One region of the Lactiplantibacillus paraplantarum genome, then DNA from elsewhere that is predicted to be linked to it. Evidence: predicted binding sites of a transcription regulator. Region 1 holds the regulator's gene; each other region holds the start of a gene.

Region 1 (10,109 bases):
CGACCATCTCAATCTCACTCGCAAGGTAACGTACCCGTTGCATGATTCGCTGCGCTTTGACTGGTTCTTCGTCACCCTTTTGTGAGAGTGTTAAGTAACCATCTTGCAATTCTTGCATCGAAAAATTGGACGAGAAACAAGTTGGCAATTCCTCTTGCATTCGATACTCCAGAATAACTCCGAGCACATCGTCACGAATCCAGGTCGACGAGGAATCGGCCCCGATATCATCAATCATGAGAATTGGGGCCCGTTTAATCGCATCGACCTTATCTGCCGACGTATTATTGCTAATCGAGCGCTTCATCTCGACCGCAAAACTCGGAAAATGAATCAAGGTCGTATTGAAACCCTTAGCAGCCAACGCGTTCGCCATCCCACCAAGTAAATAAGTCTTACCGACACCAAATGATCCGTAGAGATATAAGCCCCGGTGAAAACGCTTGGGCGCTTGGGTATAGGCATCAATAAAATCAAGTGCTGCCATTAATGCTGTCGCCCGGTCACCATCTTGATCGTACGTCTTCAAGTCTGCCGTCTGAATGTTTTTCGGCATACTAATCGAGCGAACTCGTTGCTGTAATTCATGAGCAGCTTGTTGCTTTTGAAGTTGTGGTGTTGGCTGATAAGCAATGTCAATCAAATGATTACTCATCACTAATGCAGGCTGATACCCCGGTGCTTGTGTCGGTTCATGCCGCGCAATTTTACGTTTCTCTTCACAAAATTCATATAATTTAGCCGCTGAACGTTCTAGCGCATCCGAAGATAATTCGTTTTGATGAGCGGCTAAAAACTGACGAACATCTGGATCTTGGTACACAGCTGTCATTAACGCCTCATACCGATGATTCAAGTTTTTCCGATTCATTAACGTCCGGAGTGTTTCTGAGATATTCTCCATGTTTTAGTCCTCCTTTTCCGAATTTGTCTCAAGCTTTGCTAGTCGATCAGCAAGCTGTTTGCGTTGGGCAGCAGTGATTTGTTTGCCGGTCTGAGCTGGTTGCTTACCACGCTCAGTCTGTTGCTGTTGTTGGGCCCACCTTGGCATAATCTCCTTACGCGTCGGTCGATTGTTCTTGCGCCGTGTCGGTGTTGATTTCGGCTGTTTACGTTGCCTCAAGTATATCAAAGCTGCTTCCGGCGTCGTAATGCCGTGCTGTTGCCAATCATTAGCAACGGTTTCTAGCAGATTACGATTAAGGGCAGCTAACTCCCGATTTTGTAACAAATAGTAGATCACCATGTTGATGACAGCATTAGGCAATACGCCCCGACCAATCAAATCATGGACCAATCGATTCTCACCACTCGTTACAAAACCATGCTTTTCTTGCTTCAAGGCTGTCAAGAACTCATACGGTGCCACTTGTTTGGCATACGTCACGAGTTGCTGCTCAGCCGTTGAGAGTTGCGCTGAAGTCTTGGTATCCTTAATGGCCGAGGTTGCAACCGATACTTCCGTTGCGACTTGTTGACTCGGAACTGCCGGCCGTTCATAGCGCCGCGCAATTAATAGTTTCAATTGATTTTCATCAAACTGACCCGTTGTCAAACTAGCCACTTCGCTGATTAACTTGGCCATCTCAATCTCACTGATGCCGTAGACCCGACTTTCCGTAATGATCAGTTGCCGTGAACTCGCAACCTGTTTGAGATCAACATAGTTCTGCTTCAAGATTTGCCCTAACAGTTGCCAGTCAAAGTCATCGTCACTGAGCACGGGCGAATGGTCTTCGGCCGGTTCATTAGCCGCCAGTTGGGCACGAACTTTTTGCACTGAAAGCGGTGGTGTCGTGACTTTTTGACTATCAACATGAAAGACATCTAAGATATTTGCCGTCACATCTTTAGCAGCCGTCAAATCAATCGGCTGCGCTGAAAAGTCACTGGCAAGTTGCTGATAGCGTAATTCACCAACCGTGTCTAACAATAGGACGCTCAATAAATCATCCGCAAAAAACTGCAACGCCAGTAATGGTGCTTGTAACTGATAAATGTACACAACACCCAATTCGTCTTGCTGATAATAGCTGCGCAACAAGCCAGTTGCTTCTAGCTTGCGCCGAGCCGCTAACACCGCCGGCAAATCAACATTTAAAATACCGAGAAGTTCCGCGTGGCTGCGCCGATTACTTAGTTCATTCTCACTACTCTGCAAGCTGCGTAACGCCGCGTACAAGCTATATGCCAACGGTCCCATCAACGGCAAGTATAATTCCGCCAATACAGCTTGTTGTGCCGCACTGAGCGCTGGTGCTTGCGGGACCACTAATCCAGTCTTGGGCGTTAAGGGTTTATCATTTGGCATGTTGTTCACCATTCTTTTTCACTAATCTTTTTTTCGTTTAGGTGCGTGGGTCGTCTTCGCTGACGGTTTTGCCAGTTTGACCTTATCACGCTCCATCATATCTTGGAGTTCATTCAAGAAGACGTGCATATCCTTGAATTGCCGATAGACACTAGCAAAACGAATGTACGAAATTTCGTCAATATCCGCCAGCTGCTCCATGACGTACTCGCCGATAACTTGGCTCGAAATTTCATTTTCACCCAGTGACCGGACCTTATTTTCAACATCATCAACGACTCCAGTCATGGTTTCCATGCTAACGGGCCGTTTCTCGGCCGAGCGAATAATTCCGCGCAAGACTTTTTCACGATTGAATTCTTCGCGGGCACCATTTTTCTTAATGACTAATAACGGCGTGGCTTCGACCCGTTCAAATGTTGTGAACCGGAACCCGCAGTTTTCGCATTCCCGCCGTCGTCGAATTACGCGACCATCATCAGTTGGTCGACTGTCAACCACGCGGGAGCCATTATGATGACAATGTGGACATTGCATAGACTTCTCACCCCTTGTAACAACTAATAATCAGTTTTTATTTAATTAGTAATAGTTTTCAGCCATTTTAACACGGCAGCTTCAGTTTTATCAATGTTAGCCCCGTTATCAATGACCACGTCGGCTTGGGCGACCTTCTGTGCCAGTGGCATCTGGCTGTCAATTCGCGCTTGGGCCGCCTGTTGTGATAAGTGGTTACGGGCCATTAACCGCTGCAATACCACGGTCGGTGGTGCTGTTACGACCAGCACCTGATCACAAATGTGCTGCCAGCCACTTTCAAACAACAATGGAATATCCAAAATAATTGCGGCCGGTTGGTGCTGATTTGCTGCCACGATTGCTTCGAACATCGCGTATTGAATCGGCAACCGTGTTATTGCGGTTAACGCTTGTAAAGCTTGTGGATCATTGAACACCAACTGCCCGAGCCATGGTCGATTCAGCTGACCGTCTGCTAGTACTGCTTGTTGTCCAAAATACGCCGCAATCTTTTGGGTCGTCGGTTGGCCGGGCCCTTCAACTTGCCACGCGATTTTATCAGCATCAACGATTGGCAACTTGGCCGCTAATAATTTTGAAACGGTCGACTTGCCAGTCGCAATGCCACCAGTCAATCCAATCAATTTTGTCATCCTGACCACCTATAACTGCTGTTCCAGCGGACAAAAATGCGTTCCCCGCTGAGCCACTTTAATCTTCTCAATAATCGTGCCACACCGCTCACAAGGCTCACCCTCACGGCCATAGACGTGTAAGTGATTTTGGAACTGACCGGCTTCACCAAACGCCGTTGAAAATGAATGAACGGTGGTCCCATGGCCTTTGATTGCCATCGCCATTTCATCAATAATGTTTTGGCGCAACGTTGCAATCTCATCGGCGGTTAGCGAATTTGCGGGCCGCATTGGGTGAATTTTGCTCATCCATAGTGTTTCATCCGCATAAATATTTCCGATGCCCGCAAGCTTACTTTGATCCAATAATAATGGCTTGATCATCTTTTTCGACTTACCAAAAGTAGCTGTCATATAGGCCATCGTTAACTGCTCAGCAACCGGTTCCGGGCCAATTGTCTTTAATCCCGCCACCGTGTTTTCTTCACCGGTCGGCACGAGCGTCATTCGCCCGAACTTACGCGTATCGTTATATAGTAAATCGCGATCATCGGTCAGATGAAAGACCACGTGCGTATGTTTACCTTGATCTTCACCACGTGGCACAACGTTGTACTTGCCTTCCATCCGCAAATGCGACACCATCGTCAGACCATTGCTAAAACGGAACAATAAATACTTACCACGTCGATCAATAGTTTGAATCGTTTGGTTGGCTAAACGCTGTTTGAAACTGTCGACATCATTATTAATGATTTTTGGCCAAAACACATCAATGTTAGCAATCGTCGCCCCTTTAACTAGGCGATTCAAACCGCGACGAACAGTTTCAACTTCAGGTAATTCAGGCATGGTGGTTCCCCCTATTTTGTATCGTACCAAGTATCACCGTAGTGGCTCTCAACCTTCAACGGCACGGCTAACTGTACGGCAGAATCCATCACGCTTGGCACTAATTTTTCTAAAACTGGAATTTCTTCTTTTGGTGCTTCAAAAATCAATTCATCGTGCACTTGTAGCAACATGGTTGCTTTCAAACCCGCTGCTTGTAACTTATCTTGCATCTTAATCATCGCAATCTTGATGATGTCAGCCGCACTCCCTTGGATAGGCGTGTTCATGGCCGTCCGTTCAGCAAATGAACGCTGATTGAAGCTCTTGGAGTTAATATCTGGCAAGTACCGGCGCCGATGTGAGATAGTTTCCACATAACCTTGTTCCTTCGCCGTTTGCACGATTTCATCCATATACTTTTTGACACCCGGATATTCTTTGAAGTAAGCGTCAATGAAGCTGCGAGCTTGTTTACGAGTAATGCCGATATTTTGTGACAAGCCATAATCACTAATCCCATAGACGATTCCAAAGTTAACCGCTTTGGCTTGCCGCCGAATATTTGGCGTCACCTCTTCAGCTGAATTCAAGTGAAAGATTCGCATGGCCGTTGCGGCGTGAATATCATCGCCCGCTTTAAAGGCGGCCTGCATATTTTCGTCATTAGTAATATGCGCGAGCACCCGTAATTCGATTTGCGAGTAGTCAGACGAGAAGATTTGCCAGCCTTCATGACTAGGGACAAAGGCTTGCCGAATCTTACGGCCTTCTTCCAAGCGCACCGGAATGTTTTGTAAGTTTGGATCAACGGACGATAACCGGCCCGTTTGGGTCAACGTTTGCAAGTAACGCGTATGAACCTTTTGATCCGTAGAATGAATGGCATCTAGCAAGCCAACAACGTAGGTTGATTGAATCTTCGAAATCTGACGATACTGTAAAATATTAGCCACGATTGGGGCTTCTGGTGCTAACTTTTCCAGAACGTCCACGGCCGTAGAATACCCTGTCTTGGTTTTCTTGATCACAGGCAGTTTCATCTCTTCAAACAAGATGTGACCCAGTTGCTTAGGTGAATTAATATTAAACTCTTCACCGGCTTCTTGATAAATCGTCTGTTCAATTTCACTCAAGCGTTCTGTAAACTGACTACCCATCGCTTTAAGTCGACTGCTGTCGACCGTAATGCCGGCGATTTCCATCTGAGCTAAGACATTGGCCATCGGTTTTTCAATATCATCGTACAGTTGGTCCTGCTCATTAGCTGCCAATTCCTTTAATAATTGTGGTTTCAAATCGGCAATCGCAGCCAATTTCCGAGCGAGATGGCTAAAGAAGACATCGTCATCTTCAGGAATAGCGCGCTTAACGCCCTTACCATAGACGGTTTCGTCACTCGGCAAATCAGTATAACCATGTTGTTCGGCTAAACTACCAAGGTCGTTGCTATTATCATTCGTATCTAATAAGTATGAAACGAGTAAGAGATCAAAATCGACTTTGCCTAGCTGAATACCCAAACGATTAAGCCCGACCGTCGTGCGTTTCATATCAAAAACGTCCTTGGCAATCGTTGTGCTACTCAAGAGGTCAGCCACAGTCGGTTGCATTAATAATTCTACATTACGACTGATGTACCAATGACCATCCGCACCGATGGCAAAACCAGCGAAAGCTGACGTGTGGTAATTCGGCGTTGGCATTTCCAAGTAAAAGTCCACGTGGTCAGTCAATTGTTGCAATTCCGCCAGATTATCTTTAGTCAAGACAGTGTAATCGATTGGCGTTGCCGGTTCATCAGACTGTAGGTGTAATTTCTTTAAAAACGATTGAAAGTCCATCGTCTGATAAAATGCTGCCAACTGATCAAGGTCTGGGCCAGCATACGTTAAATCCGTCAACTGAACGTCAATGGGCGCATCTCGTTTGATAGTTGCCAAAACTTTGGCTTGGGCTGCTTGTTCGCGATCTTCAATCAAGTGTTCCTTCATCTTACTCTGCTTCATGGCGTCGATATTTTCATAAATACCTTCCATCGTGCCATATTGCTTGAGTAATTTTAGAGCGGTCTTTTCACCAACCTTAGTAACGCCCGGATAGTTATCCGAGGTATCACCAGTCAACCCCTTCATGTCAATGATTTGTGCCGGTGTAATCCCCAACTTTTCTTCAACATGGGCCGGCGTATAGCGCTCCACTTCAGAAACACCCTTAACGGTCACGGCCACCGTGGTATGCTCGGTCGTCAACTGGGTCAAATCCCGATCACCAGTGACGACGGTCGTCGTGTAACCGGCTTGATCCGCTTGACCAGCCAGTGTGCCGATAATGTCATCGGCTTCGTAATCTTTTAATTCGTAATGTTTGATACCGTACGCATCCAAAAGTTGCTTGATGTACGGCATTTGTTCAGAAAACTCACTGGGGGTCTTGGCCCGGCCGCCCTTGTAATTATCATACATGGCTGTTCGAAACGTGGTCTTGCCCGCATCAAAAGCCACTAACATATCCGTGGGTTCGACTGCTTTGATCATGTGGTCAAGCATTGTGTTGAAGCCATAAATGGCGTTGGTATGCAGGCCGTCTGGATTTACGAACCGTTCCAGTTGGCTATGCAACGCAAAGAACGCTCGAAATGCCACACTGTTACCGTCAATCAATAATAATTTTTTTGCCATTAGTTTGCTCCCATCTCTTAATTCAAATCATCGCTTTTATGAAAAATCCGTTGGTCAGGCCATGAACACCATCGGGTCGGTCGCCTGATTCTCAGCGCCAACCAGTGCAGGCCGAACGACTAGTTAATTACCCTTATAATTGTACCAAACAATTAAGTAAAACGGGAGTTCGGTCCACCGAAAACCCGTGAAATGACAGATTTTTGGTAAATAAAAAGGATTATGACGTCTTGGTCATAATCCTTAATAATTATCTTAATGATTAGTCACGGCTTGAGCCACCGAAGATTTGGACAAAGTAGAGGAACAAGTTAACGAAGTCCAAGTATAATTGTAAGGCCCCGGTAACAGCTAACCCAGTCGATGAGACTCGGTCACCGTATTGTAAATACATATCGCGCATCCGGTTAGCGTCCCACATGGATAAACCGGCGAAGATCAGTACACCAATGTATGAAAAGATGTAGCTAATCATGGCACTTTGTAAGAACATGTTGACCAGTGAAGCGACGAACAACCCGATTAAGGCTGCAATCAAATGCGTCCCAATACGTGAAATATCACGCTTAGTCGTCGTCCCAATCACCGCCATGGTCGCAAATACGGCCCCAGCCGCAACGAACGCACCGGTGATAACGGCACCCGTGTATAAGGACAAGGTCACTGACATTTCAACCCCAAAGATGATGGCAAAGAGCATCAGTAAGGTGAAGCTCATCGCGGGGTTGCGCGTCGCATTGACTTGAATGCCCCCAATCATCGCAAACATGCTAACAATGAAGATCATCAAGAAAATGAATGGGTGTTGTGAAAAGGCGGCATTAATTTGTGCTTGGAACGTGGTCATCGCTAAGTAAACGGTAAAGGCCGAAACTAACACGGCGATTGTCATAAACCCATACATTTTAGTTAAGAAACTACGGAGGCCAACTTGGGTATTAATGGTCCGTGGTTGTGGGTCATTTTGAAAATTGTTCATAAAATCCCTCTTTCACCTAAAAATTGACTACTCGTTACTTTTTCCGAGCTAAGATTAAAATTGAGTTAGTGAATCGTTACTAACGCAGACTGCGCTAGTAACAACGCCACACTAGTTTGTCAATCATTTGCCTATGACTAGCCATCTCAATCAGTCACCTCAACTTTCTTAACCTAAGTCTATCAAATTAGTCAAAGAAGGTAAAATAGTTTGTGCCTGTGAATTTAATAAGAATTTCTTATGTTTGACAACCACTACTTATCAGCAACGTAACTATGTCACCTGGCTGACAATCCAGGACCGCACAAATCTTTTCTAAATGTACTGAATCGAATCGCCTTAGCCTTGGCAGCTTTGATATTATGTTATGCCATGACGACGTTCAAGGTAATCTTGATATTACGGTGACCGCCGCAACTGAAAAGCAATTAATTAAGTATTTAATTGAAACAAAAATACAAGCTAGAATTAATATTGATGCGAACCACATTTTCATTTATTACATAAAAATAGTTGTTCAATAATCAGCCCATTACGACTACCGAACAACTACGATATTTGTTATCACAATTTACAGATTTTTGCCAACCTTCGCGCTACACATACTGCCAGACTTCATCATCAAAGTGTCCTAGTCCATTGGCTTCCAAGGTCTTAAAATAGGCCAATAGTTCGATGGCCCCCGCCTTACTGGCATGGGCCACCGCATTCATACCAGTGCCGGTCGGGACAACGTTGCTCATTTCAGTGATGTCGTGCCCGTTTTCAATAGTCACTTGCGCGCACGTCACGGTCCAATGATTTAAGACGTTCGGGGCGAAGACTAAGAAGATATTGTAGTCATCTGACAGGTAGCCCGGCAACGCCCACGCGGTCTCATCGATTGGTTCCGGGTACAAGTTACCTTGCATGGCAAATTCCTGGATATTGTCCTTGGTCGGGACGACGTCGAGCATAAAGATCACTTTTTCAAACGCCTCGGTACCTAACTGTGCATCTACAGTCATCAGCAACTGCCTCCTCAACTAAAGTTTTCACGATAAAATTGGTATTTTTGTTTGATTTCTTGCAGGGGCGCGTCCATCACGTGCTCATAGCCATCCTGGTCCAACTTAAAATGACGATTGACAATGGCGGCCAATCGAATGCGTATCCCCGGATTCTTAGCCAATAACGGCCATAAGTCACTCGACATGATTTCAAAACGTTCCAGCTGATCAGGGACTAACACCTTCACAAACTCCTGATAAGTATCGGCCAACACCTCGGCATAAATATGATCAGCATACTTTAATTCGACCGCTTCCAGCTTGTCATAATACGCTGCATTCGTCAGCCCCTTCTCATTTTTGATCAGATGTTGTTCATCGTATTCATGGACCAGGTACGCGTCCCAATCGCGGTAAGCATACGTGGTCATCCGGACAACTAAGTGGCGGCCAGCCGCCGTGACGTTCTCTGGAACCAAGTCACCCTGTATATCGCGTAAATACGGCCGTACTAACAGACGGGTCACAAAATGATAGTACGTCCCCGCAATCAGTTCACGATCGCGGTCGGCATCGTATAGCTCGCCAGTACCTTCAAGTGCTGGCAGCCCAATCAGACTCAGACGAGTTTGATTGACGGCATAAATAATGTCTTCCAGTTCCTCAGTAATTTCGTCACTTCGGCTGATGGCCTGTAAAATCTGCGTGAATAACCGTACAAGCTGATTGCGTTCATTCTTTTGATTATCATAAACACCGATTTGCCGCTCATACTTGCGCGTCTCACGCTCTAATTGTTCTTCCAGCGATGTCGTCATCCGTTCCACCTTCACCGGCAATACGGGCTGCTCAAAAGCCTCCCGAGCCACCGTCCGTACCGCTGCTCGCAAAGTTGGCCGCATTTCAATAAAATCTGGAAATTCAAACACATTTTGAAAATCATAGTGCCCACTCGCGTCCATCCGCGCAGCGTTCAGCGTAAAGTTAAACTTAGCCATGACGAAACTCCTTTCACCATTCACTTCATTAAATTCAGCATAGCACCCCACCACTGCAAATCCTATTAGGGAAACACCCCAAAACGAATTGGCACATATCCCCTTGGAGTTGTATCTGTGCGTTCCAAATTACCACTGATTATGCCCGCGATTTCGGCAGTCAGCC
Region 2 (10,109 bases), 170 kb from region 1:
ATTAATTGTTGAGGTCTGGCTTGAACGATCAACTCTGCTTGAACTTGTCTTATTTCTAATCACTGTGGCATTCGTTGCTGTTTTAGCTCGACTACTAGTTGCTGGATGATGGACCAAACTAAATCCCAATCCCATGACGCCGATTAAAACTACGATGATTCCGATTACCATACCCTTTACCTTTTTGTTCATTGGTGACCTCTTTTCGTCAACTCATGTGTCTTAACTACAAATACTAGTATAGTCGGATATGGACTAATTTGAAGAATCCAATCGTTGACCGACTATCAACTATTGGTTTATACTCCAGTTATTGGAGGAATTGTCATGGATATTAACCAACTACAAACGTTTTTACGAGTTAGCGAGTACGGTAGCTTTACTAGAGCCGGCGAGCAGAGTTTTATTTCCGGAACAGCCGTCATGAAACAAATCAACCGACTTGAAATCGAACTCAACCTTAAACTTTTTGATCGAACCGCTACCGGTGTGCAATTGACGCCACAAGGTAAAAAGTTCAAGCCGTACGTGCAACAAGTTTTAGACTTATTAAATACGGCTGTCGAAGAAACACGTCGGGTTCGTACGGATGATAAGCGAATTATTACGATTGGGACTTCACTACTACATCCCGCTGATCCATTTATGCAGTTATGGCAACAAGTTGCACCGACCATGGATAAATTTCAAATTCGGCTAGTCCAACTACAAGAAGATCTTAATTCTAGTAATCGTGAATACGCGATGTTGGGCCGTAGTAGCGACCTAATCGTTGGAACGTTTGACAGTACCACGTTGAAACACGCCTTTAGTGCCGTAAAGTTAGGCTCATATCAATTTGGTATCGCTGTGCGAAGTGACAACCCGTTAGCACAGTTAGATGAAATTTCATTTGCAGATTTAGCTGATCAGAAAGTCCTGATGGTTCCGGTAGGTATCAGTGAGAAAAACGATATTTTGCGACAAGAAATGTTGGCCACCGTTCCAAGTATTCATCCCATTGATACTAGTGGTCGCTATGACATCAATACCTTCAATCAAACGGTTGAAGAAAATATTGCAATGATTAGCCTAACCCCATGGAAAAACATTCACCCTAACCTGGTTACTATTCCATTAAAAACGGATGTTACGGTAGCGTACGGACTCTTAAGTACCAAATTTCCTGGTAAAAAGGTCGCCGACTTTTTACACGAATTCATTAAGGTTGATAGCCGGCAGCACAACAAGGCGTAATTCATATGGTCAGTATCAAAAGAAGACAATACTTATAGCCATTCTTGACTGAAAGTATTGTCTTCTTTTAAGTTCTATCGGTGATTGTTTTTACTAAAAGTATTCACTTTTGAATTCCTTTTGAATTTGAAACTCGCGGAAATTTTTCTTGACCCGTCACACTTACCGCATGACGTTTTGAACATCAGCCAGTTAACTTTGAGATTATCGGAACCAAATCTCAAATCATAACATTATGTACCGGTGAAACCATCATGTTAGAATCAACTTAAATTAACTATCTTCTAACGATAGACACCAGTATTCAAAAAGGCCGGTTCTAACTACGCTTAACGTCTCCAGAGTTGCTCAGTGTGCCACTATAACCGGGTCAGGTGCTACAACAATCAACAAGCTAAAGAAAGGAAATATGCAATCGCCATAAATGTAGAAATTAGTCATGACTTACGATATTTCTTCATATTTTGCATCGCAATCCAGATGAAATCAAACAGCGAAGACTTACTACGCGAATTATACAACCTAATTATCAACCCGGCGACGCGGGACTGGGAACGCCACTTATTAGTCCAAGCCAAGGACAATCATCAGCAACTGTCACCGACTGGCCAATTAAAACAACTGGAAGCTGATTTGCGGCCACTAGCTATCCGCGACAACTTAACTCCGGATGTCATGGACTTTTATCTCGCAATCACTGGCAATGCGCCTACCCCGACGCGAACAACAGTGACAACATCCCGGCCGACGGTAGCATCACCTCATGAAGAACGGGCTGTCTTTGCTGGCGGGTGTTTTTGGTGCATGGTTGAGCCCTTTGATCAGCGTCCCGGAATTAACGCCGTCATTTCTGGTTACACGGGTGGCTCATGGGAACAACCTACTTATGAACAAGTTAGCGGGCAGTATACTGGGCACGTTGAAGCCGTTGAAATTAAGTATGATGCCCGTGAAATCTCATACCAGGAACTGGTCGATATTTATTGGCAATTGATCGACCCCACTGACCGCTTTGGCCAAATTAACGATCGTGGTAGCCAGTATCGACCAGTTATCTTCTATGCCGATCAAAGTCAATTAGCCATTGCCCAAGCATCCAAACAAGCCGTTATCGACGCGCAACGTTATCAAAAACCAATTGTCGTGGCCATTGAACCGCTACAGCAATTTTGGCCCGCAGAAAATTACCATCAAGACTTTTACCGTAAGCAACCACGACGCTATCAGCGGCTGAAAAAAACGCATGACCGCTATCTACATTGGTTGAAATTCAAGAACAAATTTTAACTTGTCTGTTCAGACTCTAGCAGACACAAGTCAGTAATACTATTCCGTGAAAACATCGTATCCGTTTAAAGATTACAAAACTAACCAACTGAATCTCATAAGATTGCCCACACCATAAGGTCATCATCATGCGCACTGCCGTTTCTAATAATCATCGTCCAGATTTTAAACCCCACTTGTTCCCAATCTGTGGATTAAGCCTCACATTGTCCTAAGTTGATGTGGCACGATTTCTAAAACCTGTTATTCTCATTAATGCACATATGGGGATTTACTTCTGTGCCAATTCAAATCAACATTCAATTAAAGGGGCGTACATTATAATGATTAAAGCAGAATGGGCGTATATGCGAAAGCACAAACTGATGATTATCGTGATGGCCATCATCATGTTTATCCCATCAATCTATGCCGTCACGTTTCTTCGCTCCATGTGGGATCCATATGGGCGTTTAAATGACCTGCCAGTAGCCGTCGTTAATCACGATCAGGCCGTCACTTATCAGGGCAAACAGCTCAGCGTCGGACGGAATTTGACGACCACCTTAAAAAAATCCGATGCCTTAAAGTTCAAGCAAGTCAGCGCTGATCAAGCGGCAACGGGCTTAAAAAACGGCCATTACTACATGGTCCTAACGATTCCAAAAAGCTTCTCACGCCACGCAACCACCTTGCTTGACCAGCATCCGCAAGCCATGGTCTTACACTATGACACGAGTGCCGGCCATAACTTCGTTGCCAGTAAGATGGCTGACTCCGCAGTAACTTCCATCCGCACATCCGTGGCCCAGACCATCACGACCAGTTATGCTAAGACGATGTTTGCAGCCATCAAACAACTTGACAGCGGCCTTAAAACAGCAGCTACTAATAATCAGAAGCTAGCAACGGGCGGCAAGCAACTACAAACCGCCAATCAAAAAATTGCAACTAACCTAGACACCTTAGCCGCCAGCTCACTGAAATTAAAGCAGGGTAGTCAAACAATGACCGTTGGGTTGACCAAATATATCAACGGGGCCTCACAACTCCAAGCTGGCAATCAAAAAGTTGTCGCTGGTCTAACGCAGCTACTCGTTAAGAGCAACCAACTAGTCGCCGGAATAGCGCAACTTAGTAATGGTGCTCAAGCTTTGAATCAGGGCGTTGGCCAATACGTCGCCGGCGTTCAACAAGTCAACACTGGGACAACTAGAGTCAACAGCGGTGCTCACCAAGTTGCTAGTGGCACTCAGCAATTCAGCAGTGGGACGACGCAACTGGCGACTGGCACCCAACAATTCAGTACCGGCCTGAACACCTATGTCACTGGTGTCAATAAGGTCAACACTGGGGCTAACAGTCTTAGCCAAGGCGCTGATCAATTACAGTCACGAACGCAACGTCTAACTGGTGCAACTACCGCCCTAACCAACGGAGCAAGTCAGCTAAGCACCGGTATTCAGACGCTAGGGCAAGCTAGCACGACACTCACAACGGGCTTACAAAAACTGCAATCACAACTTAAACAACCTGAAGACAACCAAGCAGCAATTAATGCAACCGTGACAGCCATGAAAAAGCAAGCTGCCGGGACCAACCTAACAGCGGTCAAAACTGCCCTGAACACATTAACAACAGCCATTAAAACTAGCAACACCCTCCACGCAAGCGTGGCGGCAACGGCAGATAGTCAAAAATTAACGGCGGCCCAAAAATCAGCTATCTTGGCAACGGTCGATCAGTCGGCCAATAGCGATGCCATCAACGCGGCCCTAACTAGTTTGTCGACGGCCTTAACACAAGTCGATCAGCCAACCGTAGACACCACCGCCCTGACTAAGGCGCTCAGTGCGACCAATCAACAACAAACCGCCCTCGCCTCAACAGTGTCGCGGCTGACCGCTGGTGCACAATCACTAACGACGGGCCTTCAGACGACGGGCACGGCAGCTAACAAGCTAAGTTCTAATTTAGCCCAGTTTAATGCCACGTTACCACAACTGACAACTGGAATTACCACGATTGCCACTGGTGCAACCAACTTAGCTAGTGGGACCAACACGCTCACCACCAACAGTCAGCAACTAACCCAGGGCTTCCAGACGCTCAACGCTAATACTAGTCTGCTCAATCAGAAGAGCCAACAGCTCGCAACCGGTGCTAACCAAGTCGCCGCTGGGACTCAGCAACTGGCCACCGGAACGAGTCAACTCAGTACTAAGGGCAACCAGTTAACCCAAGGTACTAGTCAAGTGGCAACGGGACTTCAAAATGTCCAGTCCAACTTGCCAAGTTTAACCAATGGCGTTTCTCAACTCGCAACGGGCAGTCAACGCGTTGCTACGGGTCTCAACCAACTCGCCACTAGCGGCAACACCTTAACAGCTGGAAGTAACCAACTCGCTAACGGTAACAAACAATTAGCGACTGGCGCACAACAACTAGCCAGTGGGGCTAACCAAGTCACGAGCGCTGGTAGCAAACTTCAAACTGGTAATCAAACCTTAGCAACCAAACTGGGAGCAGCTGCCGACAAAGGTAAAATCAAACCATCCAAGCTGACGTATCAACAAGTTGCTAAACCAGTCACAACGACTCACACAGACCGTGATGACGTTCCTAATAATGGGACTGGCATGGCGCCTTATATGTTAAGTGTTTCGTTATTTGTTGGTGCCCTGGCTCTCAACATGATGTTTGATATGTATACCCCACGCAAGCATCCGAAGTCCGCACTCGACTGGTGGAGCAGTAAAGCCAGCATCATGCTTGTCTTCTCAATTATGGAAAGCAGTATCATGCTTGGTCTGATGATGCTGATCAATGGTCTCAGCCCGATTCACCCCTGGGCCACGTGGTTGCTACTCACACTGACGGCGCTACTCTTTATGACGATTGTCGCCTGGCTTAACTTAGTTCTCGGTAAGGCCGGGGCCTTCTTCAGCATGGTACTCTTGGTCCTACAACTCGGAGGCTCAGCCGGAACGTATCCAATTCAATTATCCGGCCACTTTTTCCAAGTTATTCATCCGTGGTTACCGATGAGCTATAGTGTGAACGGCTTACGGCAAACATTGATGACCGGTAATACCGCCCTACCTGAAATGGGTGTCTTAGGGCTGTTTCTGATCCTGTTCATTGCCTTAACGTGGTTATTCTTTATCCGCCGTTACCCCCGCCTCGCTCAGATCGACTTTGAAGACTCCGCAGCAGTCAAAGCAACGCAGAGTAAACTAGCAGCCCTTGTTCAGCGAAAAGCGCGGGCAAAAGCAGCTGATCAGGATAAAAATTAGTCACACAAGTAACTAGTAACTTGCACCTCCTTAGTTATTTAGAATGGCACTTCCAAGCGACTTTCTCAACATCGAAGAAAGTCGCTTTTCTTGATCGTATCATCTAGATGACGTTCCATGCCAGGATAGCTTCTGGCTAGCTTGATCACGTCAGACCTAGCAACAGCTAAACCACCAAGTGTATAGTGACCATTGAAAATGGGCTTTATCGTGATTTGCACTGATGATCCCAGTACAATCCAAGACTAAGTGTGACCACCAGCGACAATGTGGGCATCGGCGTCAGATGACACTCAGGACTAATTCTGCGCCGTACCCGGTCGCGTTTGCTTCATATATCACTGAAGACGCGTCTCACGCCATCTTCGCGCGCTGTTTGCTTGCAAAATTAAGTCAATATCCAAACAAAACTAATCATTATGATTCAGTAAATCGACACGGGTATGCTTTGATTAGACATAAACTTACGGTTAAATTAGATTGGTATATTGATTGAGTCAGCGTTTGATTTTGGCTATACTGAAAACAGTCAATTAATAAAGGAGTGCTAGTCGCATGATTAAAGAATTCAAAGAATTTATTGCCCGCGGTAACGTGATTGATTTGGCCGTTGGGGTTATTATTGGGTCCGCATTTACTGCCATCGTTAAATCGTTGACGGACAACTTAATTAATCCATTAATCGGGATTTTCTTAGGTAAAGTTGATTTATCCAACTTAAAAATCAGTATTGGTGATGCCACCTTCAAATACGGCTCATTCTTAAATGCCATCATTAATTTCTTCATTGTGGCGATTGTCGTTTTCATTCTGGTGAAAATTATTAATAAAGTCGTTAAAAATGAACCAGAAGAACCAGAGGAAGAAGAAGTCGATGTTTCCGCGCAATACTTGGAAGAAATTCGCGATTTATTAAAAGAACAGGCTAAAAAATAAGTGAAAATGGCCCCTAAGCAAATTTTTCATTAAAAGTCTATATGGTATTAAAACTTTTTTTGAGATACAATATATTGTGCAATTTTTTATAAAGAGGGGCTATCATGGTGATAATAACAGCAGGAATGATTGGGGTCGGCAAAACCACGTTAACGGGGTTAATTGCTGATCACCTTGGAACTAAGGCATTTTACGAACCGGTTGGCGACAACCCCGTATTGCCACTTTACTATTCGGATCCTAAGAATTATGGGTTCCTATTACAAATCTATTTCCTCAACAAACGTTTTGCAATGATCAAGAAGGCATTGGCCGACGATAACAACGTCCTCGACCGCTCCATCTATGAAGATGCCCTCTTCACCAAAGAAAACAACGCTGAAGGAAACATCTCTGATACTGAATTGAATGTTTATTTGCAATTACTAGACAATATGATGACCGAATTGACTGAACTGCCTAAGAAGGCACCGGACTTGATGGTCTATTCTGAAACTGACTTCGATACGATTCTTTACCGGATCAAGAAACGCGGTCGCGACTACGAACAGTTCGATCACAATCCTGAACTGGAATCTTATTACTATAAGATGTGGACCGCTTACCGGAAATGGTATGATGAATACGATGCTAGCCCTAAAATGAAGATCGATTTACAACATTTTGACTTAGAAAAGCCTGCTAACCAACAGGCCGTTCTTGCCCAAATTGATTCTGAATTAGGTAAGATTCGTAATCCGACCACCGTCTAATAGCCAGATTAAAAGAACGTGGGTCAAAAGGTTGCTGGCCAGCAGCCTTTTGACCCACGTTTCGATAATATTGATATAAAAATGGTGCCCAGTTTCTTAAGAACTCAAGAAACTGGGCACCATTAATTTTTTCCTAGACTGGTTTAATCAGCACTGGTTCACCCCACACTACTAGTCCACCCTATTAGGTTGCTGGCTCACCACCATAGTAGCAATTCTGGAACTCATAATTGTAGCTAACCATTAGCCAAGCTTTAGCTAACAATCAGCCACATCCATATGATATTACATTGCCGCTCGCACTTGTTGTGCTAATTCAAAATTATTAGTAATCACGGCATTGACTGACGCCGCAAATAATTGTTGCATCACGGCTGGCTCATCAACCGTCCACACCCGTTCAGCAACGTGTTGGACCGGCTGGTAATGCTCCAGGTGGACACCTTCTAAGTGTTCATGGATTGCAAACTCATCTGGATTACCTAACCGTGCTGAAGTCAAGAAAGCATATTTTTGGCGCGCATCAATCGCATAGGCACGCTGCAAGCTCTTCAAGTTAAATGATGAAAACACGACTGGATAAACTAAGTCGGTTTGTTGAATCATCCGCAACACAATCCGTTCAATACCAACATAATAATGTCGGTCCGTCTTAAACTCCAAATTCAGGTGGACTGGCTCACCACTGACCAAATTCAAAAATTCTTGCAATGAGGGGACCGGTTCACCATTCGCCAAGGCATATCGGCGTAACTGCTTGAAAGTCAGATTGGCAATCGCCCCCTGACCATTAGTCGTTCGATCAAGCCACTCATCATGCATAATCACTGGCACTTGATCTTTAGTGAGGTGTACGTCAAACTCTAAACCATCGATATGATGACTGATGGCATAGGCAAACCCGGCCAATGAATTCTCAGGAAACTTAACGGGAACGCCCCGATGACCATAAATCAACGACATATTTGGCACAATTCTTCAACTCTTTCCAATTAATGACGACCGTTCGCACGGTTATTTGATTCTAACACTTTATTGTACGTATTTTCAGCTGTTTGCAACGCTTGTCGAATATCTTGGCCTACAAAAATCTGCTGCATCGCCGTTTGAATCGCCGTCCGTGCGGGAACCCAACCATCGACAAAGACACCTGAGTTCGTATTATTAGGCTTCGTTCGTAGCATCTGATTACCAGAAACTTCTAGGACCGGCGACTTCTTGAATAGCTTTTTCAGCGTTGGCTCGTCCTTAGCCCCCTTATTAACGGCTAAATAACCAGTCTTGGCTTGCCAATCGGCTTGCGTCTGTGCGCTAGCCAAAAACTTAGTGAATTCCCAAGCCCCGTCTTGAACCGCACTTGGTTTATCGTTGGCAATCCAGAGGGCCGCGCCACCGACCGCAATTCCATTAGCTTTCTGACCATTTGGCCGCGGAAAGTAGGTGACGCCCAGGTCATTTTTGAGCACCTGATATAATTGGCCAGTTTTGGCGGACGATTGCATGAAGATGCCTAAATGCTCAGCTAAAAAGGACGCTGCTTCATTGGCCGCAGCGTTACCACCAGAGCCAAAATTCATAAAGTCACCATAATCAATATTTTCTTTGACCCACTTCATAGCATTAATCGCGGCTGGACTCGTAAAATCGACCTTAGTAGCGTTGCCAGTATGACCATTATTATGATTGGCAACCGGAACGCCAGCGTTAGCCACTAATTGCTCAAACAGCCAAGAATAGGCCTCCATTGTCATCCCCTTCACCTTACCATGAGATTTGTCGTGAATTGCCTTGGCAACGCGTGTAATATCATCGTAAGTTGGATCCACTGGCGGTGGGGTAATCCCGTACTGCCGCAAGACGGCTTTATTATAGTAAAGGGCCGTTTGTGACGCGTTGAATGGCATAGCTAACAACTGACTATTACGCATGACAATCGCCTTAGCTCCCGGAATGATCTGATCAACATCATAGTGATCGCGATCCACAAATTTCTGCATGGGGGTCGTAAAACCACTATGATACATCTGACTAGTAGAAATATCCATTGATTGAAATAAAGCTGGTGACGCAGCGGTACCGTGCGTATTCAAAATCTTTTGAATGACGCCATTGTAACCACCCTCAAATTCAGCAACAACTTGATACTTAGATTGCTGTTGATTAAACGCTTTAACATACGCGTCAATGGCTTGTTGGCCAGGACCCTTCATTTCATGCCAGAAAACAACTTTGATGCGACCACTGTCAGCATTTACTTGCGTTCGATTATAAACGACCGTCCCCAATGCCAAAATAACAACCAGAATCCCTGCTAGCCATTGCCATTTCCACTTAATTTTCATCATTTCACCGAACCTTCATTCAATCCAGACTTAAAATAATGTTGGCCCCAGAACAACACAATCAACGTGGGAATCACCACAATGGCGGCACTCGCCTGAACAAGTCCCCAGTTAGTAGCCGTCTCTTCTGAATGAAGTTGCCGTAAGCCATCTTGCACTGGTCGTAGCCGATTTGAAAAAGTAGTCAGCATTGGCCATAGGTATTGATTCCAACTGCCTAAAAAGCTGTAGGCCGTTAATGTCAATAGACTGATACGTGAGTATGGCATGGCAACACGACG
Region 3 (10,109 bases), 740 kb from region 1:
TCGAATAAACTAGATTATTACGCATTGTGCTAGTTATTATTTAGTATGAATCATGATTAAAACGTGCCAGTTAGTTGGATGACTATTCGTCAGTATATGCGCGTCCTATGCCGACCTCCGGGGCTGGGTGCCAATTGCTGGAACAGGGCGGACATCGATTTGAACTCACGCAGAAACCCACTGCGCAATTTCAAATACGAGTCTTCTTCTAGCCCGGGGAAATCACCCGGACAAGAAGAACTTCGCCCTTGAGCATTGGCACCCAGCCCCTCCAGTCTCAAGCTTGTGAGGGACTACGGGTTGCGGTACCGAGCACGTTTCGGTAGGCCGCTCGAATAGCTGATAAACGATCACATCCCTTGGTACAATTGATTGTGGAATATTTGGTGTGTGTAACTTTTAGCTAACTATAGCGTCAGTCTAAGGCGGTTGTTTGAAATACTTAATTATTAGCATGACAACTAAAAAACGAATAGATGATTGCAACTATTGCTAATCCAAATAATTGCATCTCAAACTGTTACTGTATATGAAACAACGACTATTTTAACTAAGGTTGAGCCCGTCAATAACTGACATTCAAATACAATCCCGGCAGGAATGCCTGGAAGTCGGCGTAGGGAAGCACTAATCAAGTAATTTTGGTTCTAAATTGCACACTTTTCAGCGGACTCGGTTGATAGCTTTTAAAATTAGAAATAGCCATTTTTAATCATGATTCATGACAAATCAACTAGCACAATGCGTAGATTATTTAGTTCGTATACTTAGGCGGTAATACATGTTTGAAATCATGGAAACCAGCGAAAATTTCGTCAAGATCATGCCCATTAATGAATAGGTCGAGGTTAGCCTCAGGGGCAAATCCTAAGTCGGCGGTTTTTTGTAGCATGGCGACTAGGTCGTCGTAGAAGCCGTCGATGTTGTAGAGTGCAATTGGCTTTTGGTGAATATCCATCTGACTCCAAGATAACATTTGTAAGAACTCTTCAAAGGTGCCAAACCCGCCAGGTAAGACGATAAAGGCATCGGCGAGGTGAAGCATCTTTTCCTTGCGTTCGGTCATCGTGCGCGTTTCGATAAAAGTTGTGACGTCCTTAAATGCGAGTTCCCTGGCAACCAGAAAATGCGGGATGATCCCGATAACGCGGCCACCAGCATCCATAGTTGCCTTGGCGACTTTTCCCATTAACCCATGGTCGCCACCGCCATAGACGAGTTGGTAATCGTTAGCGGCCAAGTATTGACCGAGCGCCACCGTTTTGTCACTAAATGCGGGATCCAAACCAGAGTTCGACCCACAAAAAACACAGATATTATGAATTGCCATTCTAAACTACCCCCAAGATAAAATTTGCTATCAAAAATGCGGCCCACATAGGCGCCGCATTTTTACTAACTAACGTGTTGATTAATCGTCTGGATCACCAATATCGTAGTCGGTGTCTTGCATGGCTTCAACTTGACCTAACCGGTAGCCATTCCCAACTTGTGAGAAGAAATCATGGTTAGAAGTCCCAGTTGAGATACCGTTCATGACAACGGGATTAACGTCTTCTGCCGTGTCTGGGAAGAGGGCGTCTTGTCCTAAGTTCATTAGCGCTTTGTTAGCGTTGTAACGACTGAAGGTTAAGACTTCATCAGACCAGCCGATTTGATCGTAAACTAAGTGAATGTAGTTTTCCTCATTTTCGTAGAGCTTGTATAAGAAATCAAACATCCAGTCTTTAAATTCAGCTTGTTGTTTCTCAGAACGTTCCTTGAAGCCTAATTGGAACTTGTAACCGATATAGGTGCCATGGACACTTTCGTCTCGCAAGATTAGTTTGATGATTTCGGCCACGTTTGGCAATTGGTTGTGTCCCAAGTAGTACAGTGGTGTATAGAAACCAGAATAGAACAGGAAAGTTTCCAAGAAGACGTTTGCTACTTTTTGCTTCAATGGATCTTCATCGATATTATCATAAAGCTTATAGATCCATTGGGCCTTTGATTGAAGAAACTCTTCACTGTCACTCCAGTCAAAAATTTCGTTGATTTCGTCCGGTGTGTTCAGCGTCTCGAAAATCGTTGAATAACTCTTCGCATGAACGGATTCCATGAACTGGATGTTATTTAGTACGGCCGTTTCATGTGAAGTTAAGACGTTGCGACGGAGTGCTTGCAGACCGTCTTGTGATTGTAACGTATCCAGCAGCGTCAAACCGCCGAAGACGTGTCCCACAACCCACCGGTGATCATCATCTAATTCACGCCAGTCTGCCATGTCGTTGGAAACTGGAATCCGGGTGTCTAACCAAAATTGTTCGGTTAACTTTTCCCAAGTACTTTTATCAATTGCATCTGAAACTCGATCCCAGTTAATTGCCTTATAGTTGCCATTACTGAGCAGTTTTTGGTAGTAAGCCAAGTCTGTTGCCATTTGTTATCCTCCTAGAGATCTAAGATACTAAATTACGCAGCTTTCACATTCGTTAACACCGACTTCGCCATCGTCATCCGTAAAGGTCCGAATATAATAAATCGATTTGATTCCTTTATGGTAGGCGTAGTTCCGTAAAATGTTTAAGTCCCGCGTGGTCATCTTATCAGTGCGACCGTCTTTCCATTCATATAAGCCAGCTGGAATGGTTGATCGCATGAAGAGTGTCAAGCTCATGCCTTGATCAACGTGTTGCTGAGCAGCCGCATAGACATCGATAACTTTACGCATATCAGTATCGTATGCTGACTTATAATAGTTAATTGTATCATTAGATAGGTAAGGAGCGGGATAATAAATCTTACCAATTTTCTTTTCTTGTCGTTCTTCGACCCGGTTGATGATTGGGTGTAGGCTGGCAGTCGTATCGTTGATGTACGAAATTGATCCGTTGGGAGCAACTGCCATCCGGTTTTGATGATAGAGGCCATCGCGCATAACGGCTTTTTTAAGGGCTTCCCAATCAGCTTTACTTGGAATGAAGATACCATCAAAGAGTGCGGTGGTCTTGTCATATTTTGGCTGCCAGTCTTGGGTGGTGTACTTGTCAAAGTATGAACCATCGGCATACTTTGATTTTTCAAAGTTAACGAAAGTTTCGTGACGTTCACGCGCAATTTCGTTAGAAGATTTTAAGGTCCAGTAGTTCAAGAGTAAGAAGTAAATATTGGTAAAGTCAACGGCTTCTTTACTGCCGTATTCCATCTGATTCTTTGCGAAAAAGGCATGGAGCCCCATGGCACCTAAACCAATCGTATGGGCTTGACGGTTCCCTTTTTGGATTGAAGGGACGACGTCGACGTTGGAGTGATCAGTCACGTAAGTTAATGCGCGGACCATCGCTTCAACGGAATGTCCAAAGTCCGGGGAGGCCATTAAGTTAACGATATTAGTCGAACCGAGATTACAACTAATATCGGTTCCCAGCTTCTCGTACTGCTGTTGGTCATCAATTAGTGATGGGGTTTGCACTTGCATCACTTCGGAACACAAGTTACTCATCACGATTTTACCGTCGATAGGGTTTTCACGATTGGCGGTATCAACGTTGACGACGTACGGGTAGCCAGATTCTTGTTGCAACTTGCTGATTTCATTTTCAAGGTCGCGCGCCTTGATTTTAGTTTTGCGGATGTTCGGGTTTTTGACCATATTGTCGTATTCTTTGGTGATATCGACATATGAGAATGGTACCCCGTATTCGCGTTCGACACCGTAAGGACTGAAGAGATACATATCAGCATCGGCCTTAATCAACTCGTAAAACTTGTCGGGTACGGTGACACCGAGTGAGAGCGTCTTGAGGCGAATCTTTTCGTCGGCATTTTCCTTCTTAGCAGAAAGAAAGGCAATAATATCGGGATGGAAGACACTGAGGTAAACGACCCCGGCACCTTGACGTTGACCTAACTGATTAGAATAAGAGAAACTATCTTCCAATAATTTCATGACGGGGACGACCCCGCTAGCAGCGCCATCGATATGTTTGATCGGATCACCAGCACCTCGTAAGTTGCTGAGGTTAATGCCGACCCCGCCACCAATCCGAGAAAGCTGTAATGCTGAATTAATAGTCCGGCCGATTGAGTTCATGTCATCAGTCGATTGAATCAGGAAGCAAGAAATCAACTCACCACGCCGCGCCCGACCAGCATTGAGAAAACTAGGGGTAGCTGGTTGGTAACGTTGGTGAACAATTTCATTGGCCAGATCCATCGCTAAAGTTTCATTGCCATCGGCGAAGTAGAGGGCGTTCATTGCCACACGATCAATAAAGTTCTCTAAGTAATAGTCGCCATCATCAGTCTTTAGCGCGTATTGGGCATAGAATTTGTAAGCGGCCATAAACGTCTTAAAATGAAAGTCTTGTGACCGTAAGTAATCGTAGAGTTTTTCGATAAAGCTAAAATCATACTTATCAATGGCAGGGGTTTCCAAATAGTCGTGTTCACGCAGGTAGTCAAAGCGGGCCTTGAGACTATCAAATTTCATCGTGTTCGGTTCAACATTTTGTTTAAGGAAGGCTGCAAGTGCCTCCTGATCTTTGTTGAGCGGAATCTGATTATTAACGGGAATATTGATCTCATTATTTAAGTCGTAATACGTGACGTCTTTTAAATCTTTTAAGGTCATAAGGAATCCTCTTTCTATCAGTATAATTGTGGCTGGCAAAATCGACGACCCACAATCAGTAGGTTGATGATTGTGGGTCGGTTATCATATTTTAAAGGGTAAACCAGCTATGTAACCACGCAAAAAAGCGTGGGGGAACTAAACAGCCAATTGTTTTAACGCATCGGGACGGAAGCCGGCAATGCTATCTTCACCATTGATTTCAACGACTGGAACAGCGTGGAAACCTTGATTTTTCAAGTAATCGACGTATTCAGGATTTGTGTTGATGTTCTTTTCTTCAAAGGCAATATTGTGCGCCGTGAGGAACTTCTTAGTCATCTTGCATTGCATGCAGTTGTTTTTAGTAAATACGGTAACTTTTTTCATTTTTCATCATCCTAACTCGTTTTTCTGATAAATTTAGTATACAACATGTGGTGAAAAAAACAATCAAAAAACACAACATCTAGGGTGTGTTAAAAATCACAAGCCCTAGATGTTGTGTTAGTGTCAGCCTTTAACCGACTAAAAAGTTTTTTAAATTATTTGTGGTTCACGCGCTGAATCAGTTATCATAGATATAGACCAGAAATTTAGAGGAAAATAAATATGACCAACTATTATTATACACACAATCCGGATATTGTGCATGATGAAAAGCAATGGAATTTTGAAATTTTTAATCACGAATTTAAATTCACAACGGACAACGGTGTCTTCTCAAAGCGCACCGTGGATTACGGCTCACGGACGCTACTAGCAGCGTTTGATCCAACCGATTTACCGGCGGGACCAATCCTAGATTTGGGGACTGGGTATGGGCCAATTGGGATGGCGCTCGCCTATCAATCACCCGAACGAACGGTTGATATGGTCGATGTGAACGAGTTAGCGCTAAGTTTAGCGCGTAAAAATGTTGCTTTGAACCAAATTACGAATACCAACATTTTTACATCCGATATTTATCAACAGGTGACCGCGACTAATTATGCGGCGATCGTCACCAACCCACCGGTACGTGCTGGTAAGGCAGTGGTGGATACGATGTTAACGGGAGCCGTTTCACGGTTAGTCGTTGGCGGGACGCTCACCGTTGTTTTACAGAAAAAACAAGGCGCACCATCAGCGAAGAAATTGATGCAAACGACCTTTGGCAATTGTCAGGTGATTAAGAAGGATAAGGGTTACTACATCTTACAAAGTGTAAAGGAGGGATAGTCGTGGCGGAACCAACAGCGGAAGACTGGATGCAAGAAGCATTACATGAGGCCCGGATGGCTTATTTGATTGGCGAAGTGCCGATTGGGGCCGTAATCGTTCACCAGGGTGAAATTATTGGGCGTGGTCACAATTTACGCGAGCATGGTCAGGATGCAACGATGCACGCTGAAATTATTGCGATTCAAGAAGCTTGTGAGTACTTGCATAGTTGGCGCTTGGAAGATTGTCAATTATATGTCACCTTGGAACCATGTTTGATGTGTAGCGGGGCCATTATCAATGCGCGGCTCCCTGAACTTTACTTTGGTGCTCGCGATCCTAAGGCCGGGGCCGTTCGTAGTTTGTATCAAGTGATGGATGATACCCGTTTAAATCATCAAGTGACGGTTCATGAACGTGTTTTGGCACGTCCAGCCGGTGAGATGTTAGAAAACTTTTTCCGTGGGATTCGTAAACGGAAAAAGGCGGCCAAAAAAGCACGACGCGAAGCTGCTGAAAAAAATTAGGCCGATGGCTGGTAATTATGGCGTAAATCATGTATTATAGTATTTGCCGCAAGGCCAAAAGGCAAGGGTGGATTTACGAATCGTGTCAGGTCCGGAAGGAAGCAGCACTAAGTTTGCTTCATCTTGTGCCTTTTGTTTTTATGAAATGTAACAGCTCTTAGCCATTCGGTTGAGAGCTTTTTATTTAAATTAAATGTTGAGTGTTAGTTTTGAGTGTGCTGATAGGTTGGTTAATTGTTATTTACCTATTATTATAGTAGTAATACGTTATGTTAGGGTGATGGTCAAAAACGTAACCTGCTGAAAAAATTGCCAAATAAGCGGCGGTTAAAGGTTTGACTCAGGCTCGTTGAACAGTGTGATTTAGAGTGGCTTTATTTGATTGATACATTCGATACTGTTTGCAATCGGGAACAGCGCTGACGAGCCAGCACCTAACTAATTGGCGCCCTTGAACTATGGCTTATCACTAAGTAACGACAACCAAGTATGACTGATGTAAGAAAGGAAGAATCGCATGTATCGGGCACTATACCGGGTTTGGCGTCCCCAACGCTTTGATGAGATTGTCGGGCAACAAATGATTACCCAGACACTAAAAAATGCCATTATGACCCACCAGACGAGTCATGCGTATCTGTTTACTGGTCCCCGAGGAACTGGGAAGACGTCGGCAGCGAAGATTTTTGCCAAGGCCATCAACTGTCACCATCTGGTTGATGGGGAACCTTGCAATGAATGTGAGACTTGTACGGCGATTACCAAGGGGCAACTAAATGATGTGATCGAAATTGATGCGGCTTCTAATAATGGCGTGGAAGAGATTCGTGATATTCGGGACAAAGCGAAGTACGCCCCGACGCAAGCGGACTATAAAGTCTACATTATTGACGAAGTTCATATGTTGTCAACTGGCGCATTTAATGCGTTGCTTAAAACGTTGGAAGAACCTCCGGCTAACGTGATTTTCATCTTAGCGACAACGGAACCCCATAAGATTCCACTAACGATTATTTCACGGACGCAACGGTTTGATTTTCGCCGGATTACGGCTAAGGATAGCTATGATCGGATGGTGTACATCCTCAATGAGAAGGATGTGACCTATGATGAAAAAGCGCTCCGTGTCATTGCGGCGGCCGCTGAAGGTGGAATGCGGGATGCTTTAAGTATTCTGGACCAAGTAATTTCGTTTGGAGATAACACGGTTACGTTGGATGATGCGTTAATGGTGACGGGAAGTGTGACTAAGCAGTTGCTGGCCAATTATGTCAGTGAAGTCACCGACCATGATACGAAGCCAGCACTGGAGACGATGCGACAAATCTTACAAGAAGGTAAAGATGCCAATCGTTTCATTGAAGATTTGATTAGTTACACGCGGGACGTGTTACTCTATCAACAGGCCCCTGAAATGGTCGATAGTGTGGCGATGGGCGAGGATGATCAACAATTTGAAGCATTTGCCAAGCAAATCGATGCTGAAGTCCTGTACCAGATGGTCAAGACGTTGAACGATATTCAACAACAAATGCGGTTCACGACGCACCCGGACGTTTATTTAGAAGTGTTGACGGTCAAGTTAGCGCAGTTGGATGGTCAAGCGGCTGCCCAACCGGTAGCTGCGGCAACGGTCAATCCTGAAGATCCCACTGTGCATAAACTGGCACAACAAGTTGAACAGTTGCAAAGTGAGGTCAAAACGTTACGTTCTCAAGGTGGTAGTGTCGCTAAACCCGCACCGGCTAAGCCACGGTCGAGTAATGGGCCAGTTGTTAAAAAGGTTAATGTCAGTCAGATTTATCCTATTTTGGGAGCGGCAACCAAGAATGATCTCATCAAAGTGCGCGATGTTTGGACTGATTTGATGAACATCTTGAGTGTGACGCAACGGGCCCTAATGCACGTGGCCCAACCGGTTGCGGCTAGTTCAGAAGGTGTGGTGGTTGCGTTTGACTATGCGTTTGTTTATCAAAAAGCGATTGATGATCAGACCTTGATTGACGCACTCGGAAATGGCTTGGATCGGCTGATGGGCCAGGCGCCCAAGATTATTTGCGTGCCCAAAGAACAGTGGCCGCAAATTCGTAAGGATTATCTGGCCACTCACCAGCCGGGCGGGGCAACACCAGAGCAACAAGCACCGGCCAAAGAACCGGTCGTTGAAGAAGCTAAGAACATGTTTGGCGACTTAGTTGAAGTACAGCCAGACTAAAGACGAAAGGAACTGATAATTATGATGCGTGGAATGGGCAATATGCAAAGTATGATGAAACAAATGAAGAAGATGCAGGCACAAATGACAGCCGAACAAGCGGCTTTAAATGAACAAACCTTCACGGGGGCGGCCCCAGATGACATGGTCAAAGTCACCTTTACTGGCGATAAAAAGATGAAGGACATCACGATTAATCCTGATGCCGTTGATCCTGATGATGTGGATATGTTACAGGACTTAGTCGTTGCTGCCGTGAATGACGCGTTGACTAAGGTCGATGAACAGACACAGAGTACGATGGGGAAATATACTAAGGGATTACAGTAAAAATGAGGTAAGCACATGCAGTATCCAGAACCAATTGCTAAGTTGATTGATAGTTATATGAAGTTGCCCGGCATTGGTGGCAAGACTGCGACGCGGCTGGCGTTTTATACAATTGATATGAACGGTGATGACGTCACTGAGTTCGCTAAGTCGCTGATTGCGGCCAAACGGGACCTGCATTTTTGTAGTATTTGCGGTAATATCACTGAAGATGACCCGTGTGTCATTTGTAAGGATAAGTCGCGTGACCAGGGCACTGTCCTTGTGGTTGAAGAGGCCAAGGATGTCATGGCAATGGAAAAGATCAAGGAATACAATGGGCTGTACCACGTCTTGCACGGGGTACTGTCACCCATTGATGGTAAGGGCCCAGAAGATATCAACATTGCCAGCCTATTGAAACGATTGCAACAAAATGAAGCCATTAAGGAAGTTATTATTGCCACCAACGCCACGCCTGAGGGTGAAGCAACTGCAATGTACATTTCGCGGTTAGTTAAGCCAGCGGGCATCAAAGTGACCCGCTTGGCCCACGGCTTGTCGGTTGGTAGTGATATTCAATATGCGGATGAAATGACCTTATTCAAGGCGGTTGAAGGTCGCCAAGAAATGTAATTGGAGCGATTAATATGTTTAAACGCAAACAGAAAATCAAGCATCCCAAAGAACTTTACGATGAAAAGTTATTAGCGACGCTGAATGCTGCCAAGCTGGACTGGGACCGTGCGAAACAGAACCAAGAGGCAGTCTATGATAATAATACTAGTGAACTGGTGACTCAGACCGCTTTAGCGCGGGCCAAGTATTTATATCTGTATCGCGAAGCACGGTTGCGGCAAGTTCATGGCCAGACGATTCAGCGGTCAGTGATTGATAAGTAGATCATTGGTGATTCAAAAAATAAATTGTTTCAAAATAAAGACGCCCGCTGTTGATAGATAAAAAATCAACTGCGGGCGTCTTTTGATTTGGCACACTAACATTGTTTTATACTGATTACGCATTGTGCTAGTTAATCTGTTACGAATTGTGGTGAAAACAGGTAGTTTTAAAAATCAAAAATAATCGGCTTTGAACCACTGAAAATAGGGTGTCCATGCTGATGAACAACAAACAAGAACTGGTAGGCATAATTAATACTAACTAGTAACCAGCGCAAACGTGATTATTATACTCATGTAGTCGTTAGCACGGGTGCTGCGAATTAACTTTTTAGCAATTCACCGAATAAATCATCAAA

Evidence for each region. Region 1 encodes NrdR, which represses ribonucleotide reductase genes. Its sites were predicted from a motif close to ACACNATATATNGTGT; they were not measured.
Region 2: a site for NrdR is predicted at 6,799-6,814, ahead of LP667_RS05445 (deoxynucleoside kinase). Genes of this name have one in related genera too.
Region 3: a site for NrdR is predicted at 5,055-5,070, ahead of LP667_RS02675 (redoxin NrdH). Genes of this name have one in related genera too.

What each region holds. Positions count from the first base shown of each region.
Region 1 covers NZ_CP032744.1:1,298,636-1,308,744, reverse strand. Annotated here, with positions in the region: gene dnaI (primosomal protein DnaI) at 1-904, opposite strand, end outside; gene LP667_RS06250 (replication initiation and membrane attachment family protein) at 908-2,311, opposite strand; gene nrdR (transcriptional regulator NrdR) at 2,333-2,848, opposite strand; gene coaE (dephospho-CoA kinase) at 2,890-3,483, opposite strand; gene mutM (bifunctional DNA-formamidopyrimidine glycosylase/DNA-(apurinic or apyrimidinic site) lyase) at 3,493-4,317, opposite strand; gene polA (DNA polymerase I) at 4,329-6,977, opposite strand; gene LP667_RS06225 (Bax inhibitor-1/YccA family protein) at 7,240-7,956, opposite strand; gene LP667_RS17010 (hypothetical protein) at 8,195-8,266, opposite strand; gene LP667_RS06215 (hypothetical protein) at 8,553-8,963, opposite strand; gene LP667_RS06210 (hypothetical protein) at 8,978-9,943, opposite strand.
Region 2 covers NZ_CP032744.1:1,132,618-1,142,726, reverse strand. Annotated here, with positions in the region: gene LP667_RS16980 (hypothetical protein) at 1-192, opposite strand, end outside; gene LP667_RS05465 (LysR family transcriptional regulator) at 328-1,236, shown strand; gene msrA (peptide-methionine (S)-S-oxide reductase MsrA) at 1,717-2,523, shown strand; gene LP667_RS05455 (YhgE/Pip domain-containing protein) at 2,847-5,798, shown strand; gene mscL (large-conductance mechanosensitive channel protein MscL) at 6,354-6,734, shown strand; gene LP667_RS05445 (deoxynucleoside kinase) at 6,839-7,486, shown strand; gene LP667_RS05440 (glycerophosphodiester phosphodiesterase) at 7,772-8,458, opposite strand; gene LP667_RS05435 (extracellular solute-binding protein) at 8,479-9,831, opposite strand; gene LP667_RS05430 (carbohydrate ABC transporter permease) at 9,828-10,109, opposite strand, start outside.
Region 3 covers NZ_CP032744.1:560,028-570,136, forward strand. Annotated here, with positions in the region: gene LP667_RS02660 (LOG family protein) at 755-1,330, opposite strand; gene nrdF (class 1b ribonucleoside-diphosphate reductase subunit beta) at 1,412-2,422, opposite strand; gene nrdE (class 1b ribonucleoside-diphosphate reductase subunit alpha) at 2,450-4,615, opposite strand; gene LP667_RS02675 (redoxin NrdH) at 4,754-4,984, opposite strand; gene LP667_RS02680 (class I SAM-dependent methyltransferase) at 5,207-5,815, shown strand; gene tadA (tRNA adenosine(34) deaminase TadA) at 5,818-6,324, shown strand; RNA gene ffs (signal recognition particle sRNA small type) at 6,378-6,464, shown strand; gene dnaX (DNA polymerase III subunit gamma/tau) at 6,842-8,539, shown strand; gene LP667_RS02700 (YbaB/EbfC family nucleoid-associated protein) at 8,561-8,869, shown strand; gene recR (recombination mediator RecR) at 8,885-9,484, shown strand; gene LP667_RS02710 (YaaL family protein) at 9,499-9,750, shown strand.